Regions from separate parts of the Streptosporangium sp. NPDC004379 genome, predicted to be linked through region 1. Evidence: predicted binding sites of a transcription regulator. Region 1 holds the regulator's gene; the other holds the start of a gene.

Evidence for each region. The regulator HspR, encoded in region 1, represses chaperone genes until heat shock. The targets are predictions, from matches to a motif close to ANTTGAGTCNNNNNGACTCAANT.
Region 2: the regulator HspR is predicted to act here: its motif matches at 5,374-5,396, upstream of lon (endopeptidase La).

What each region holds. Positions count from the first base shown of each region.
Region 1 is NZ_JBIAMC010000013.1:20,174-28,922, forward strand. It holds gene ACFYSC_RS25810 (hypothetical protein) at 1-249, shown strand, start outside; gene dnaK (molecular chaperone DnaK) at 470-2,347, shown strand; gene grpE (nucleotide exchange factor GrpE) at 2,376-3,020, shown strand; gene dnaJ (molecular chaperone DnaJ) at 3,057-4,241, shown strand; gene ACFYSC_RS25830 (heat shock protein transcriptional repressor HspR) at 4,244-4,591, shown strand; gene clpB (ATP-dependent chaperone ClpB) at 4,679-7,264, shown strand; gene ACFYSC_RS25840 (hypothetical protein) at 7,387-8,484, shown strand; gene ACFYSC_RS25845 (hypothetical protein) at 8,581-8,749, opposite strand, start outside.
Region 2 is NZ_JBIAMC010000008.1:52,348-61,096, reverse strand. It holds gene ACFYSC_RS18940 (methionine ABC transporter permease) at 1-154, opposite strand, end outside; gene ACFYSC_RS18935 (methionine ABC transporter ATP-binding protein) at 151-1,113, opposite strand; gene ACFYSC_RS18930 (Fic family protein) at 1,608-2,753, opposite strand; gene lon (endopeptidase La) at 2,992-5,361, opposite strand; gene ACFYSC_RS18920 (sensor histidine kinase) at 5,701-7,005, shown strand; gene ACFYSC_RS18915 (response regulator) at 7,002-7,658, shown strand; gene ACFYSC_RS18910 (alpha/beta hydrolase) at 7,919-8,659, shown strand; gene ACFYSC_RS18905 (acyltransferase) at 8,652-8,749, shown strand, end outside.

The DNA.
Region 1 (8,749 bases):
CTCACGGCCAAGCCGTCCAAGGACGGCCGGAGCCTGCGGGTCGTCTGGTGGTCGGGGGTGGAGCCCTGCTCCGTCCTCGACCGGGTGAGCGTCAAGGAGACGTCCCGGCGGGTGACCGTCACGCTCTGGGAGGGCCCGAGCAGCAGGAAGCAGAACGTCGCCTGCATCGACATCGCCGTCAAGAAGGTGACGACCGTCAAGCTCAAGGCCCCCCTGGGCAAGCGCAAGGTCATCGACGGGGCGCGCTGACCCCACGGAATCCAGCCACCGATCTTCCCGCTCGATGTTTGGCGGGTGGATCGGTGGCTACGCCATGTCCGGGTGACGGACCGCCCGTTGTTCCCCGGAGATCGGGAATGCTTTCACGCGCCGAAAGGTTGAGCGACGTAGACTCAAGTCGTTTGACAAACGTCACTCGAGACCCCAGTATGAGTCCGACAGACTCAACTTTGACTACAAGGACGTACTCATGGCACGTGCGGTAGGTATCGACCTGGGGACGACCAACTCCGTCGTCTCGATCCTCGAGGGCGGTGAGCCCACCGTCATCGCCAACGCTCAGGGCTCTCGGACCACGCCGTCCGTGGTCGCCTTCGCGAAGAACGGCGAGGTCCTCGTCGGCGAGGTCGCCAAGCGGCAGGCCGTCACCAACGTGGACCGGACGATCCGCTCGGTCAAGCGCGAGATCGGCACCGACTGGAACCAGGAGATCGACGGCAAGAAGTTCTCCCCCCAGCAGATCAGCGCCTTCGTCCTGCAGAAGCTCAAGCAGGACGCCGAGGCCTACCTGGGCGAGAAGATCGCCGACGCCGTGATCACCGTTCCGGCCTACTTCAACGACGCCCAGCGCCAGGCCACCAAGGAGGCCGGGCAGATCGCGGGCCTGAACGTCCTGCGCATCATCAACGAGCCGACGGCCGCGGCGCTCGCCTACGGCCTCGACAAGGACCAGGACCAGACGATCCTGGTCTTCGACCTCGGCGGCGGCACCTTCGACGTGTCCCTGCTCGACGTCGGCCAGGAGGACGGCCACGGCTTCGTCGAGGTCAAGGCCACCAGCGGCGACAACCACCTCGGTGGCGACGACTGGGACCAGCGCGTCGTGGACGAGCTGGTCAACCGGTTCAAGAACGCCCACGGCGTCGACCTGTCCAAGGACAAGATGGCCCTCCAGCGTCTGCGTGAGGCGGCGGAGAAGGCCAAGATCGAGCTGTCCAGCCAGTCCGAGACCAGCATCAACCTGCCCTACATCACGGCCTCCGCCGAGGGCCCGCTGCACCTGGACGAGAAGCTCACCCGCGCCGAGTTCCAGCGGCTCACCGCCGACCTGCTCGAGCGCTGCAAGGGCCCGTTCCACCAGGTGATCAAGGACGCCGGCATCAAGGTCGCGGACATCGCGCACGTCGTGCTCGTCGGCGGCTCGACCCGCATGCCCGCCGTCACCGAGCTCGTCAAGGAGCTGACCGGCGGCAAGGAGCCCAACAAGGGCGTGAACCCGGACGAGGTCGTCGCCATCGGCGCCGCCCTGCAGGCCGGTGTGCTCAAGGGTGAGGTCAAGGACGTCCTGCTGCTCGACGTGACCCCGCTGTCGCTGGGCATCGAGACCAAGGGCGGCATCTTCACCAAGATCATCGAGCGCAACACCACGATCCCGACCAAGCGCTCCGAGGTCTTCACCACGGCCGAGGACAACCAGCCGTCGGTGCAGATCCAGGTGTACCAGGGCGAGCGTGAGATCGCGGCGTACAACAAGAAGCTGGCCACCTTCGAGCTGACCGGCATCGCCCCGGCGCCGCGCGGCATCCCGCAGATCGAGGTCACCTTCGACATCGACGCCAACGGCATCGTGAACGTCTCCGCCAAGGACCTCGGCACCGGCAAGGAGCAGACGATGACGATCACCGGCGGCTCCGCGCTGCCGAAGGACGACATCGAGCGCATGATGCGCGAGGCCGACTCCTACGCCGAGGAGGACAAGCGGCGCCGCGAGGAGGCCGAGACCCGCAACAACGCGGACTCGCTCGTCTACCAGACCGAGAAGTTCCTCAGCGAGAACTCCGACAAGGTCCCGGACGACGTCAAGACCGAGGTCACCGACTCCGTCGCCGAGCTGAAGAAGGCCCTGGAGGGCACCGACACGGCCGTGATCCGGACCGCCGCCGAGAAGCTCGCCACGGTCAGCCAGAAGATGGGCTCGGCCATCTACGCCCAGTCGCAGGGCTCCGAGGCGGCCGGCGCCGCCGCCGGTGCCGGTGCCGGGGACGCGTCCGGCCAGAAGGCCGACGAGGACGTGGTCGAGGCCGAGATCGTGGACGAAGAGCCCAAGCGCGACAACGGCGCGAAGTGACGGACCGTGATCCGAGGGGAGCGCGAGCGTGAACACGCGTGAGAACGGTTCCGGGGAGGAGCCGGTGATCCGCGACAACCGCAAGATCGATCCGGAGACCGGAGAGGCACGCGGCCAGGCCGAGCGTGAGCAGGCCGAGCGGGCGGCACAGGCGGGGGAGGCGGGTGGAGCCGGACAGGCCGCCTCCGCCGCGGCCGACGGCCTGGCCTCGGCCGAGCTGGCCGTCCAGCTCGGCGAGCGCACCGCCGACCTCCAGCGTCTCCAGGCCGAATACTCCAACTACCGCAAGCGGGTCGACCGCGACCGGGCCATGGTCAAGGAGCAGGCGGTGGCCGGCGTGCTGTCCGAGCTGCTGCCGGTCCTCGACGACATCGGCCGGGCCCGCGACCACGGGGAGCTCACCGGCGGCTTCGCCAAGGTGAGCGAGTCGCTGGAGGCGGTCGCGGGGAAGCTGGGACTGAGCGCCTTCGGCGTCAAGGGCGACCCGTTCGACCCGACGGTGCACGAGGCGCTGATGCACAGCTACTCACCCGACGTGGCCGAGCCGACCTGCGTGGAGATCCTGCAGCCGGGCTACCGGATCGGTGAGCGCGTGCTGCGGCCCGCCCGGGTCGCGGTCGCCGAGCCCGAGGAGCCCTCCTCCGGCGACGCGGCCGGCGCGGGCGACAACTGAACACACCCCCATTCCCTTTGATCGAGAAGGAAAGCGATGAGCACCAAGGACTACCTGGAGAAGGACTACTACGCCGTCCTTGGTGTGCCGAAGACCGCCACCGCCGAAGAGATCAAGAAGGCGTACCGGAAGCTGGCCAGGCAGTACCACCCGGACGCCAACCAGGGCAAGACGGAGACCGAGGAGAAGTTCAAGAACGTCTCCGAGGCCTACGACGTCCTGTCCGACACCAAGCGCCGCAAGGAGTACGACGAGGCGCGGGCGCTGTTCGGGTCGGGTCTCGGCGGTTACCCGGGGGGCGGGGGGGCCTCCCGCGGTGGTGGCGGCTTCGCCTTCGACCTGGGTGACCTGTTCGGCGGCACCCAGCAGGGCACCGGGGAGCGCATCGGCGACCTGTTCGGGGGTCTGTTCAACCGGGGCGGCACCGCCCCCCGGACCGGCGGGACCACCACCAGGGCACGGCGCGGCCAGGACGTCGAGTCCGAGGTCACGCTCTCGTTCACCGAGGCCGTCCAGGGCACCACCGTGTCGCTCCGGCTGACCAGCTCCTCCGCCTGTACGGCGTGCGGCGGCACCGGCGCCAAGGCCGGGACCACCCCGCGGGTCTGCCCGACCTGCGAGGGCACCGGCGCGGCCAGCCGTAACCTCGGCAACTTCGCCTTCTCCGAGCCGTGCCGTGACTGCAAGGGCCGCGGCCTGCTGGTGGACGACCCGTGCCCGGTGTGCGAGGGCAGTGGCCGGGGCAAGAGCACCCGCACGATCCAGGCGCGCATCCCCGCCGGGGTGGCCGACGGCCAGCGCATCAAGATCAAGGCCAAGGGCGCCCCCGGCGAGAACGGCGGCCCGGCCGGCGACCTGTACGTCCAGGTCCACGTCAAGCCGCACGCGGTCTTCGGCCGGACCGGCGAGAACCTCACGGTCACCGTCCCGGTCACCTTCACCGAGGCCGCCCTCGGTGCGGAGATCAAGGTGCCCATCCTCAAGGGGATGCCGGTGACGCTGCGCATCCCCGAGGGCACCCCCAACGGCCGGACCTTCCGGGTGCGGGGCCGAGGCGTGACCCGCAAGGACGGCACCAAGGGCGACCTGCTCGCCACGGTCGAGGTCCTGGTGCCCCAGCACCTGGAGGACAAGGCCAGGGGCGCACTGGAGGAGTTCCGCGACGCCACCACGGGAGGCGACCCGCGGGCCGAGCTGATCCAACAGGCCAGAAGCGAGTAGCCATGGAAGCCAACTACTTCGATCTGTCGGACGACACCCCCGTCTACGTCATCTCGGTGGCCGCCCAGCTGTCGGGCCTGCACCCGCAGACCCTGCGGCAGTACGACCGTCTCGGCCTGGTCAGTCCGGGCCGTACGGCCGGCCGCGGCCGCCTGTACTCCACCCGCGACATCGTCATGCTCCGCGAGGTCCAGCGGCTCTCCCAGGAGGAGGGCATCAACCTCGCGGGCATAAAGCGGATACTGGCGCTCGAGAACGAGGCGATGCGGCTGCGCGAGGAGAACCACCGCCTCCGCGCCGAGACGACCATGATCCGTGCGCTGATCCGATACCAGTTGCCACCCGCCTGACACTCCACGAACGAGGGCCGGGGGGATCTTTCGCCGCGCCGTGCCCCGGCGCGGTACAGAACGCCTGAACGGAGTTGGGCGATAGCCATGGATTACAAGCTCACGCAGAAGAGTCAGGAGGCGGTCTCCGCCGCCATCAGGCGCGCCGCCGCCGAGGGCAACCCGGAGGTCGCCCCGGCCCATCTGTTCACCGCGCTGCTCTCCCAGACCGGCGGCACCGCCGTACCGCTGCTGGAGGCGGTCGGCGCCGACTGGAAGCAGCTTCGCACCGAGGCCGAGAAGCAGCTCGCGGCCCTGCCCAAGGCGCAGGGCGCCACGGTCAGCGCCCCGTCGAGCTCCCGGCAGCTGCTGACCGTGCTGAACACCGCGGCCCAGCGGGCGCGCCGGCTGGAGGACGAGTACGTCTCGACCGAGCATCTGCTGGTCGGCCTCGCCACGGACGGCGGGCCGGTCGCCGAGCTGCTGAAGTCGCGCGGCGCCACCCCGAACGCGCTGCTGGAGGCGTTCGAGAAGGTCCGCGGGCACGCCCGGGTGACCAGCGAGACGCCCGAGGACACCTACCAGGCGCTGGAGAAGTACGGCGTCGACCTGACCGAGCGCGCCAGGGCCGGCAAGCTCGACCCGGTGATCGGCCGCGACTCGGAGATCCGCCGGGTCGTGCAGGTGCTCAGCCGCCGGACCAAGAACAACCCGGTGCTCATCGGCGAGCCCGGCGTCGGCAAGACCGCCGTGGTGGAGGGCCTGGCGCAGCGCATCGTCGCCGGCGACGTGCCCTCCAGCCTGCGCGACAAGCGCCTGGTCTCCCTCGACCTGGGCGCGATGGTCGCCGGCGCGAAGTACCGCGGCGAGTTCGAGGAGCGCCTCAAGGCCGTGCTGAGCGAGATCAAGGAGAGCGACGGCCAGATCGTCACCTTCATCGACGAGCTGCACACCATGGTCGGCGCGGGCGCGGCCGAGGGCGCCATGGACGCCGGCAACATGCTCAAGCCGATGCTGGCGCGCGGCGAGCTGCGGATGATCGGCGCCACCACGCTGGACGAGTACCGCGAGCGCATCGAGAAGGACCCCGCGCTGGAGCGGCGCTTCCAGCAGGTGTACGTCGGCGAGCCCACCGTCGAGGACACCATCGCGATCCTGCGCGGGCTCAAGGGCCGCTACGAGGCGCACCACCAGGTGCAGATCTCCGACGGCGCGCTGGTGGCCGCCGCCGCGCTGTCCGACCGCTACATCACCTCCCGGTTCCTGCCGGACAAGGCGATCGACCTGGTGGACGAGGCCGCCTCCCGGCTCCGCATGGAGATCGACTCCCGCCCTGTGGAGATCGACCAGCTCCAGCGGAACGTCGACCGGATGAAGATGGAGGAGCTGGCCCTCGCCAAGGAGACCGACGAGAGCAGCCTCCAGCGGCTGGAGCGGCTCCGCAAGGAGCTGGCCGACCGTCAGGAGGAGCTCAACGCCCTGGTCGGCCGCTGGGAGCGGGAGAAGGCCGGCCTGAACCGCGTCGGCGACCTGAAGAAGCAGCTCGACGAGACCCGCGGCGCGGCCGAGCGGGCGCAGCGCGACGGCGACTTCGAGGCCGCCTCCCGGCTGATGTACGCCGAGGTGCCCAGGCTGGAGGCCGAGCTCGCCGAGGCCAGCGCGGCCGCCCAGCCGGAGAGCGCCATGGTCAAGGAGGAGGTCGGGCCGGACGACATCGCCCAGGTCATCTCCTCCTGGACCGGCATCCCCGCGGGCCGGCTGCTGGAGGGCGAGACCGCCAAGCTGCTCCGGATGGAGGACGAGCTGGGCAGGCGGCTCATCGGCCAGGGCGAGGCCGTCCAGGCCGTCTCCGACGCCGTACGGCGGGCCCGCGCGGGCATCTCCGACCCCGACCGGCCGACCGGCAGCTTCCTGTTCCTCGGCCCCACCGGCGTCGGCAAGACGGAGCTGGCCAAGTCGCTGGCCGACTTCCTGTTCGACGACGAGCGGGCGATGGTCCGCATCGACATGAGCGAGTACGGCGAGAAGCACAGCGTGGCGCGGCTCGTCGGCGCCCCGCCCGGCTACGTCGGCTACGAGGAGGGCGGCCAGCTCACCGAGGCCGTGCGGCGCAGGCCGTACACCGTGGTGCTGCTGGACGAGGTCGAGAAGGCCCACCCGGAGGTCTTCGACATCCTGCTGCAGGTGCTCGACGACGGACGGCTCACCGACGGCCAGGGCCGGACGGTCGACTTCCGCAACGCGATCCTGATCCTCACCTCCAACATGGGCTCGCAGTTCCTCGTGGACCCGAAGCTGGACCGGGAGACCCAGCGCAAGGCCGTGATGGACGCGGTCCGGGGCGCGTTCAAGCCGGAGTTCCTCAACCGGCTCGACGACGTGATCATGTTCGACGCGCTCGGCATGGAGGAGCTGTCGAAGATCGTGGACCTCCAGGTGGCGCATCTGGCCAAGCGGCTCGCCGACCGGCGGATCGCGCTGAACGTGACCCCCGCGGCGCGCGACTGGCTGGCGCTCACCGGCTACGACCCGCTGTACGGCGCCCGCCCGCTCCGCCGCCTGGTGCAGACCGCGATCGGCGACAAGCTCGCCAGGGAGGTTCTGGCCGGGAAGGTCCAGGACGGCGACGAGGTCACGGTGGACGTGGCCGAGGGCAACGACGCCCTGACGGTCTCGCCGACGGTAAGGGCATGACCACCGTTGCCCGGCGACGGTAAGGGCTTCACCACCGTTGGGTGAAGCCCGCCCCGGGTGCGGCCCCCGCTGGATACGTTCGGCACTCGTCCGGCACGAGAACGAACGACAGGGGGACGTGCATGATGAACCCATCACGGAAGATCCAGGGCATCCTCGCGGTGGCGACGCTCACGGCCGGCGTGACGTGGCTGTCGACCTCTCCAGCCGGTGTGTCCTGGCTCGGGGCGGTCCCGGCCTCGGCCGCGGCCTGCCACGGCTCGGCGGCGTACGGGCCCGAGGGGCCTGGAGGGGCTGAGACGCCCACGGGCACGGCCGGGGTCGCCGGGGTCACGGCGACCGCACCGGAGGGGACCCGGGTGACCGGGATCGCGGCGACCGGGCCGGAGACGTCCCCGGCGGCCGGGGTCGCGGTGGCGGCGCCCGGGACGGCCGGGACCGCCGGAACGGCCGTGGCTGGCTGTCAGGACACGGCCGGCACGCGGGTGGCGGTCATCCCGTCGGGCGTCCCGGTGTTCGTCCCGACGGGCGTCCCGGTGGTCTTCGGCGGACAGGCCGGGGCCGCGCCGATGAGCGCGGAGCGGATCGCACGGATCGCCGGCCTGCCGGGCCTGTCGCAGGCGTCGGGTGTGGCCGGCTTCACCGACGCCGCGGGCGTCGCGGGGGGCGCGGGCCTGTCCGTGCGGCCGGATGCGGCGGCCGCAGGGGTCACGGAGACGACGGCGACCGCACAGACCGCGGCGGGGACGACCGCGGCCGCGGAGCATGTCGTGGAGCACCTGGCCGCCGGGCCGCTGCCCGCCGCGCCCGACCTGCCCGGCCTGCCGTCCACCCCGGACACCCGCTTCGACCGGGCTCCGGTTCCGGTGCGGCCGGCGCCGCCGGTCTCCACGGGCGCCGGCACGACCGGCGCCGCCGACCAGGCCGGGACCGCCGGCGCGCCGTCCGCTGACGCGCCGTCCGCCGGCGCGGGGCTGCCCGGCGCGCAGGCGGGCACCGGCACCGGGGAGTCGCTCCCGGCCTCGGCCGGGGACGCCGCGACCCCGGTCGGCGAGCTGCCCGCAGTGGTCGAGCGGGAGGTCACGCTCGTCGAGCGGGAGGTCACCACGACGGCGGAGACGCCCGCGGCGGACGACGACGAGACCCGGGTCTCCGGGGAGGACGGCGACGCCTCCACCGCGGAGGAGACCGTCCTCGGCGGAGGCGTCCAGCTCGGGTAAGAGCCATGCCCGGCCGCCGGAAGACTCCGGTAGGAGCCATGCCCGGCCGCCCGGAGAAGGGCCGCGACCCGTAAGCGGGTCGCGGCCCTTCTCGCGTCAGCGGGAGGCGTCCAGCAGCGCGTCGAGGTCGTCCTCGGGCAGACCGAGGTCCACCCGGATCCGATAGCGGGTGCGCAGCAGCGCGGCGTGCTCGCCGCTGCCCTCCGCCGCCTGCCGGGCCCCGTCGGTGGCCCAGACGTGGGCCTCCCGCAGGTCGCCGTAGGCG
Region 2 (8,749 bases), on a different contig from region 1:
GCCCGGAGGGCAGCAGCCCGCCGCGGTCGGTGACGATCAGCGCGACGCCGAGCGGCAGCCCGATCAGCACGGTGAACAGCGTGGACCAGGCGACCATCTCGACGGTCTGCCAGGTCGCCTCCCACAGCAGGGGGGCCATCTCGTCCCAGGTCATCGGGCTTCCTCCACCAGCAGGCCGCGCTCGGACAGGTGGGCGAGGGCGGCGTCCCTGCCGCCGCCGGTGAGGCGCACGCGCAGCCGTCCGGCGGAGACCCCGGCGACCTCCTCCAGCGCCCCGCCGAGGATGTTGACGTCCACGTCGAACTTGCGGACCAGCTGCGAGATCACCGGCTCGCCGGCCTGACCGGCGAAGGTGATCGTGACGGCGCCCGGCTCGGCCGGGGGAAGCGGGAACAGCTCCTCCGTCAGCCGGGACCCCGGCCGGGCGAGCAGGTCGGGGATGGCTCCGGACTCCTGGATCCGGCCGTCCGCCATGATGGCGGCCGAGTCGCAGATCGACTTGACGACGTTCATCTCGTGGGTGATCAGCAGGATCGTCAGGCCGAGCTCGCGGTTGAGGCTCTTCAGCAGGGCGAGGATCGACTGGGTGGTGGCCGGGTCGAGCGCCGAGGTGGCCTCGTCCGACAGCAGCACCGCGGGCCTGCCCGCCAGCGCGCGGGCGATGCCGACGCGCTGCTTCTGGCCGCCGGACAGCTGCCCGGGGTGCGCCTTCGCCTTGTCGGCCAGGCCCACCAGCTCCAGCAGCTCGGCGACGCGCCGGGCGCGTTCCGCCCGGCCGGTCTTCATGACCTCCAGGGGGAACGCGACGTTCCCGGCGACCGTGCGGGAGGACATCAGCGCGAAGTGCTGGTGGACCATCCCGATGCCCCGGCGGGCCAGGCGCAGCTCGCCCTCCCCCAGCGCGGTCAGCTCCCGGCCGGCCACGGTCACCGTGCCCTCGGTGGGCCGTTCCAGCAGGTTGACGCAGCGCAGCAGGGTGCTCTTGCCCGCGCCGCTGCGGCCCAGCACACCGAAGATCTCACCCTCGCGGACCCGGAGGTCGACGCCGTCGACGGCGACCACCTCGCGTCCACGATCCCGGTAGACCTTGCGCAGGCCTGACACGTCGATCACAGCTGTGAATCCCCCAAACGGATGTCGAAGAAAGGACGTCGAGCGGGGGACGGGCTAGCGGGTGCCGGGGTGGAAGGGCAGGTGACTCAGACGGCGCAGGACGAGACGGTCCGCGGGGCAGGTCATGGTGGAGGCCTTCATGGGTTCGCGAAGAGGACGGGGCGGGGGCGGGGTCAGCGCGCGGAGCGGGTCCGGCGCGTTCCGCACATGCACATGCCACGACACGACCCTCGGTCCGTCGAGGTCGGGGCGGCACGGCGCGTCGTCTTCACGTGGGCGTCAACACATGCTTTAGAAGCCCTATTCCTGATATTTCATGTGATTCAGGTCACTTTACCAAAGTAGGGTTGACCAGGGAGAACCGGAGATACGGCCTCCCGGGGGGCGTTCCGAGGACCGCGACGGCCTCCCCCGAAGCCGTACGGCGACCACCCGGCGGGGCCGGTGGAGCCGGGCGTCAGGTCTCCCCCGAGACCGCGAGACGCGCCACCGGCTCAGGCGTGGCGGTAGGGGTCGCGCAGCGGGACCGCCCGCGCGGCGAAGCCGTCCTTGATCTCCTGCATCCGCGGACCGGGCGCGTAGAAGCGCCCCTTGGTCTCCCCGTACGGCCGCAGCCACCCCCCGGCCGCCAGGTCGCGCAGGTCCCGGGCCGCCTGCCCCTGGCTGAGCGCCTCGTCGGCCTGGTACCGGCTGCGGCGCAGCCGCCGGTTGACGAACACCTCGTAGAGCGCGGAGACGGTCCGCGGGTTCAGGCCGTCGGCGTCGACGCGCTCCTCCAGCATCGTCCACACCTCCCCCGCCTCGGCCAGCCGCCGCCCGACCTGCTGGGCCTGGAGGTGGTGGGCGCGCAGGCAGAACCGCACCCAGGGCAGCATGTCGCCGTGCGGGTTCCACCGGATGTCCCGCCGTGTGCCGGACAGGGCGCGGTAGTAGTCGACCGTGTTCTCCAGGGTGCCCAGCCACTCCTCGATGGAGGAGAACTCCGGGGTGGTGATCTGGTCGCGGCCGAGAACCAGCGTCTGCAGCGCCCGGGACATCCGGCCGTTGCCGTCGCGCCAGGGGTGGATGCTCACCAGGTTGAAGTGGGCCATGGCCGCCCGCACGTAGCTCGGCGCGTCGAGGTCGCCGGAGTTCAGCCAGTCGGTCAGCTCCTCCAGCAGCTCCGGCACCTCCTCGGCGTCCGGGCCCTCGTAGACGACCTCGCCGGTGGCCGTGTTGCGGACGTAGATGCCGCCGGGCCGTACGGCGCCCGGGGTCTTGTCCACGTGGTGGCCGATCATCATGAAGTTGAGCGCGTGGAGCAGGCCGGTGTCGAACCGGAACGCCCTGGCGCGGGAGAGGATCCGGATGTAGGTGAGCGCCTGCTGGTAGCCGGAGATCTCCCTGGCCACCGCGGCGGGGGTCTCCAGCGGATCCTCACCGGCCATGATCGACTCGATGTCCTCGACGCTGGCGCGGTAGCCCTCGATGGAGTTCGAGCCCTGGATGGCCAGGGCCTGGAGGTGGCGCCGGAGCTTCCCGTCCCAGCGGTGGGTCTCCGCGAGACGATATTTCAGGTCGCGCCGCATCTCCTCGATCTCGCCGAGGACCTTGTCGTCGATGGCCTCCAGCCGAGGCGTGCCGTACAGCATGCCCCCCATGACAGCATGGACGGATCATCCATTCAAGCGAATGAATGATTTGTCCATTTATGCCCTTCGAGGACCGGCCGGGTCGCCGCGACCGCCCGGAACGGCGGACGGCCCGCCCTCTCGAAAAGGGCGGGCCGTCACGGGTACGGCCGGCCGGGCCGCACGCGGCCGGCCGTACCCCGGGCGGCCGGTCGGGCCGCGGGAGGCGGGCCCGGCCGGGTGAACCGGGCCGGGACCGTGAGCCGGGTCAGGCCGCGGCGCGGTCGGCGACCTTGGCCGGGGTGAGCGCGATCTCCAGGACCTCGCGCACGTCGCTGACCGTGTGGACGGTCAGCTCGTCGCGCACCGCCTGGGGCACGTCGTCCAGGTCGGGCTCGTTGCGGGCCGGGATCAGCACGGTGGTGATGCCCGCCCGGTGGGCGGCCAGCAGCTTCTGCTTGACCCCGCCGATCGGCAGCACCCGGCCGGTGAGGGAGACCTCGCCGGTCATCGCCACGTCGCTCCTGACCTGGCGGCCCGACAGCAGCGAGGCCAGGGCCGTGATCAGGGTGACGCCGGCCGACGGGCCGTCCTTGGGAACGGCGCCGGCGGGGAAGTGGACGTGCACCGAGCGGTCCTTGAGGGAGGACACCGGCAGCTCCAGCTCCGCGCCGCGCGAACGCAGGTAGGACAGGGCGATCCTGGCCGACTCCTTCATGACGTCGCCGAGCTGGCCGGTCAGGGTCAGTCCGGTGTCCCCGGTCTCCGGGTCGGCCAGCGACGCCTCGACGTACAGGACGTCGCCGCCCGCTCCGGTGACCGCCAGGCCGGTGGCCACGCCGGGCACCGCCGTACGCTGGCGGGACTCCGGGAGCGAGGACTCCGGCACGTGCCGCGGGCGGCCCAGGTAGGGGACGAGGTCCTCCACCGTCACCGGCAGCTCCCCGGCGCCGAGCGCGACGTTGGCGGTCACCTTGCGCAGGACCCTGGCGATCGAGCGTTCCAGGGACCGCACGCCGGCCTCCCTGGTGTACTCGCCGGCCAGCCGGCGCAGCGCGTCCTCGCCGATGACGACGTCCTCGGCGGTCAGGCCGGCCTTGTCGAGCTGGCGGGGCAGCAGGTGGTCGCGGGCGATGGCGACCTTCTCGTCCTCGGTGTAGCCGTCGAGGGTGACGATCTCCATGCGGTCCAGCAGCGGGCCGGGGATGGCCTCCAGCACGTTGGCGGTCGCCAGGAACAGCACGTCGGACAGGTCGAGCTCGACCTCCAGGTAGTGGTCGCGGAAGGTGTGGTTCTGCGCCGGGTCGAGGACCTCCAGCAGCGCGGCGGTGGGGTCGCCGCGGTAGTCGGAGCCGACCTTGTCCACCTCGTCGAGCAGCACGACCGGGTTCATCGAGCCGGCCTCGCGGACGGCGCGGACGATCCGGCCGGGCAGCGCGCCGACGTAGGTGCGGCGGTGGCCGCGGATCTCGGCCTCGTCGCGGACGCCGCCGAGGGCGACGCGGACGAACTTGCGGCCCATCGCGCGGGCCACCGACTCACCGAGGGAGGTCTTGCCGACCCCGGGAGGACCGGCCAGCGCCAGTACGGCGCCGCTGCGGCGCCCGCCGACGACCCCGAGCCCCTGGGCGGCGCGGCGGCCGCGGACGGCGAGGTACTCGATGATGCGGTCCTTGACGTCGTCGAGGCCGGTGTGGTCGGCGTCGAGGACGGCGCGGGCCGCGGCGATGTCGTACGAATCCTCGGTCCGGGTGTTCCACGGGATGTCGAGGACGGTGTCGAGCCAGGTGCGGATCCAGCCGGTCTCCGGGGACTGGTCGGAGGTCCGCTCCAGTTTGTCGACCTCCTTCATCGCGGCCTCGCGCACCTTCTCGGGCAGGTCGGCGGCCTCGACGCGGGCGCGGTAGTCCTCCTCCTCGGTCTCCGGGGAGGAGCCGTTGAGCTCCGACAGCTCCTTGCGGACGGCGGCGAGCTGCTGGCGCAGCAGGAACTCGCGCTGCTGCTTCTCCATGCCCTCCTGGACGTCCTTGCGGATCGTCTCGGCGACGTCGAGCTCGGCGAGGTGCTCGCGCGCCCACTCGACCAGCTTGGCCAGCCGGTCGGCCGGGTCGGCGATCTGGAGGATCTCGGCCTTGCGCTGGGTGCCCAGCCAGGGGGCGTAGCCGGAGCTGTCGGCCAGGACCGACGGGTCGTCCATCTGGTTGACGGCGTCGACGACCTGCCAGGCGCCCCGCTTCTGCAGGATGGTGGTGGTCAGCGCCTTGTACTGCTTGGCCAGCTCGACGGCGCGCTCGCCCGCCGGAACGGCCTCGATGACGGTGGCCTGCACCCACAGCGCGGCGCCGGGTCCGGTCGTGCCGGCGCCGACGCGGACGCGGTCGACGCCGCGCACCACGGCGGCGGGCTCACCTCCGGGCAGCCTGCCGACCTGCTCGATGACGGCCTTGACGCCGACGGAGCCGTAGCGGCCGTCGATGCGGGGAACGAGCAGGACCTGTCCCTTGTTCTCGGTGAGCGCCTGAGCCGCGTCGATCGCGGCCCGGACCTCGGCCTCGGACAGGTCCAGCGGGACCACCATTCCCGGCAGCACGACCTGGTCGTCGAGCGGGAGAACCGGGAGGATCAAGCTCTCACTCATGCGCACTCCAAGGGTTGAGTTACATCGACTCAATTAATGGGAGCGTGGAAATGTTCCCGGGATTGAGTGTGTTCGCCGTGAGCGATCGTAATTCTGTAATCGACGCCTCTGGCGAGTCTCCCGGGAGTCCCGGGGCGGCCGTCGCCGGGGGCTCCGCAGGACTTCGGAAGCCCGAGGACCGCCCGGGCGGTTTCGCGGGACACACCGGGGTCACCCCCGGCGCGGACCTCCCCGGGGATCGCCGCGAAGGGCTTCGGGGAAGGGTCACCCCCGAGAGGTACGCGACGGATCACCCCGGGGCGGGACGACAGCCGTCCGCGATCTCCCTAGGCTGGGCCGGTGCCCCTGCGCGACGCCCTCCCCCGGTTGTCCCGGCCTCTGGTCCGCGCCCTGGTGAAAGGGGAACCCGGTCCGCCGTTCCCCCGATCCCGGCGCCTCCGCCCCCGGCTTCCGCTCTTCCTGGGACTGCTGCCGTTCCGGACCGTCGACCTGGTCCTGGTGGCCGACCTGGTGCTCGCCTGGATCCTGTTCGCCGGCGGCTACTCGCTCCTGCTGACCCTCAACGGCATGCCGCCCCAGCCGGGTGTCCCCACTCCGGGGATCAACGAGAACGTCCTCTTCCTCTGCGCGCTCGTCTCCTCGCTGCCGGTGGCGCTGCGCAACCGGTGGCCGCTGGCGGCCTGGCGACTGGCCACCGGCGGCATGCTTCTGGCCGCCCACTTCATGGACCGGCTGTTCACCCAGCCCTACTCCTCCTCGGGCGTCATCACCTACCTGCTGGTCGTCTACTCGGTGGCGGTGCGCTGCGACCGGGAGACCGTCCTCGGGGCCTGGCTCGTCTCGATGCTCGCCCTGGTCGCGGTCAAGCCCGGCGACCCCCTGATCGCGCTGGGCGCCGTCATGCTCACCGTGACCGCGCTCCTCGGCTACAACGTGCGGACCAGGCGCCTGGCCGCCGGTCGGCTGGCGGAGGAGGAACGGCGCAGCGAACGGGCCCTGGCGGCGCAGGCCGTACTGGAGGAACGGACCAGGATCGCCCGGGAACTGCACGACGTCGTCGCCCACCACATGTCGGTGATCGCCATCCAGGCCGAGGCCACGCCGCTGAAGGCCGCCGGAGACCCCGGGACGCTGGAGGAGGGGCTGCGGGAGATCCGCGCGCTGTCGCTGGCGGCCATGACCGAGATGCGCCGCGTGCTGGGCGTGCTGCGCGACGGCGACGAGCGCGCCGACACCGCGCCGCAGCCCGGCCTCGGCCGCCTGGAGGAGCTGATCGCCACCGCGCGCTCCGCCGGGCTCACCGTGACGCTCCGGCTCGGCGGCGACCTGCTGGGGCTGCCCACGACGGTGAGCCTGTCGGCCTACCGGATCGTCCAGGAGGCGCTGAGCAACGCCATGCGCCACGCACCCGGCGCGGCCGTCTCGGTACGGATCACCCGCTCCGGCGACGAGCTGCGCGTCCACGTGGCGAACGGCGCCGGCGGCGGTCGCGAGCGGCCGCCGGGCAACGCCGGGCACGGCCTGCTCGGCATGCGGGAACGGGTCTCCATGATCGGCGGCAGACTGTGGGCCGGGCCGGTCGGCAAGGGCTTCGCGGTCACCGCCATACTGCCGATCATGGAAGACGCGGAGGACGGCGCATGACGATCCGGGTGCTCATCGCCGACGACCAGGGCATGGTGCGGACCGGCTTCACCGTGTTCCTCGGCTCGCAGCCGGACATCGAGGTCGTCGGCGAGGCCGCCGACGGGCGCGAGGCCGTCGCCCGGACGGCCGAGCTGCGGCCGGACGTCGTGCTGATGGACGTGCGGATGCCGGTCATGGACGGCCTGGCCGCCACCCGGGCCATCCTGGAGGCCGACGGCCCGAAGCCGAAGGTGCTGATCCTGACCACCTTCGACCTCGACGACTACGTGTACGAGGCGCTGCGGGCCGGGGCGAGCGGGTTCCTGCTCAAGGACGCCTCCGCCCAGCAGCTCGCCGAGGCGGTCCGGGTCGTCGCCTCCGGCGACGCGCTGCTCGCGCCGTCGGTGACCCGGCGGCTGATCTCGGAGTTCGCCCGGGTCGGGCCGCGCCGCCCGCGTGCCAGGCCGGCCGACATCACCGAGCGCGAGACCGAGGTGCTCACGCTGATCGCCCAGGGCCGCTCCAACCAGGAGATCGCCGGACAGCTCGTGCTGTCGGAGCAGACCGTCAAGACCCACGTGGGCCGCATCCTGGCCAAACTGGGTCTGCGCGACCGCGCCCAGGCGATCGTCTACGCCTACGAGTCGGGCCTGGTCCGTCCCGGCGGCTGACCCCGGGGCCCTTCGCGCGGCCGGACGCCGCCCCCGGCAGGGACCTCGTACGGCGAGCGGCCCCCGGGACACCGCGCGCCCGGACACGCCCCCGGCGGGAACCTCGTACGGCGAGCGCCCCCGGGACGCCGCGTGACCGGTCCCGGGGTGACCTCCTCCCCCCACGGGGTGACCGGGCAGGTGAGCGCGGCGGGGTGACGCGGGCGACGGGCCCGGATCCCTAGCGTCCTGTCCGATCCCCCTGTCGGACCGGAGGTCCCATGCCCCGTCGCGCACTCACCGCGGTCGTCGCCGCCGCCCTGGCCTACACGGCCGTCCCCGCCGCCCACGGTGACCGGATCGTCCGCGTCTACGGCGACCTGAGCGCGGCCGAACGCGTCGCGGTCGTCGTCCCCGGATCCGACACCACGGCCGCCAACTTCGACGGCGGCCGGGCCGACCCGTACAGCACGCCGGCGGTCGGGGCCCGGACCGTGCTGGCCGAGGCGCGGGCGCTGGACCCCGGGGCCCGGCTGGCGGTGGTCGCCTGGCTCGGCTACGACAGCCCGGCCACGGAGAGCGTCGGCGCGCTGACCGACCGGGCCGCCCGGAGGGGGGCGGCGGAGCTGCGGCGCTTCCTCGCCGGAACGGGGTTCCGCGGCAAGCGGGTCAGCCTGCTGTGCCACAGTTACGGCTCGGTGGTGTGCGCCCTGGCCGCGCGGGGGTCGGGTGTGGAGAGCGTCGCCGTCTTCGGCAGCCCGGGGCTCGGCGTCTCGTCCGCGGCGGAGCTGGGCGTCCCGCTGTGGGCGGGCAGTGGGAGCGGCGACTGGGTGCGCCGGGTGCCGAAGGTACGGCTGGGACCGCTGGGGTTCGGGCCCGATCCGGCGGGGGCGGGCTTCGGGGCCCGCGTGTTCGCCGCGGGCGGCGTGGGACACAGCGGCTACCTGCACCCCGGCACCGAGTCGCTGCGCAACCTCACCCTGATCGCCCTGGGCCGGACCGGCGAGGTGTCCCGTGGCTAGTCTCAGCGCCGTCGCCGCCCGGATCGAGGCCGCCACCCCGGCCGGCCGGGACCGCGGGGCGGACGCGCTGCGGGCGCTGGCCATCGCCGG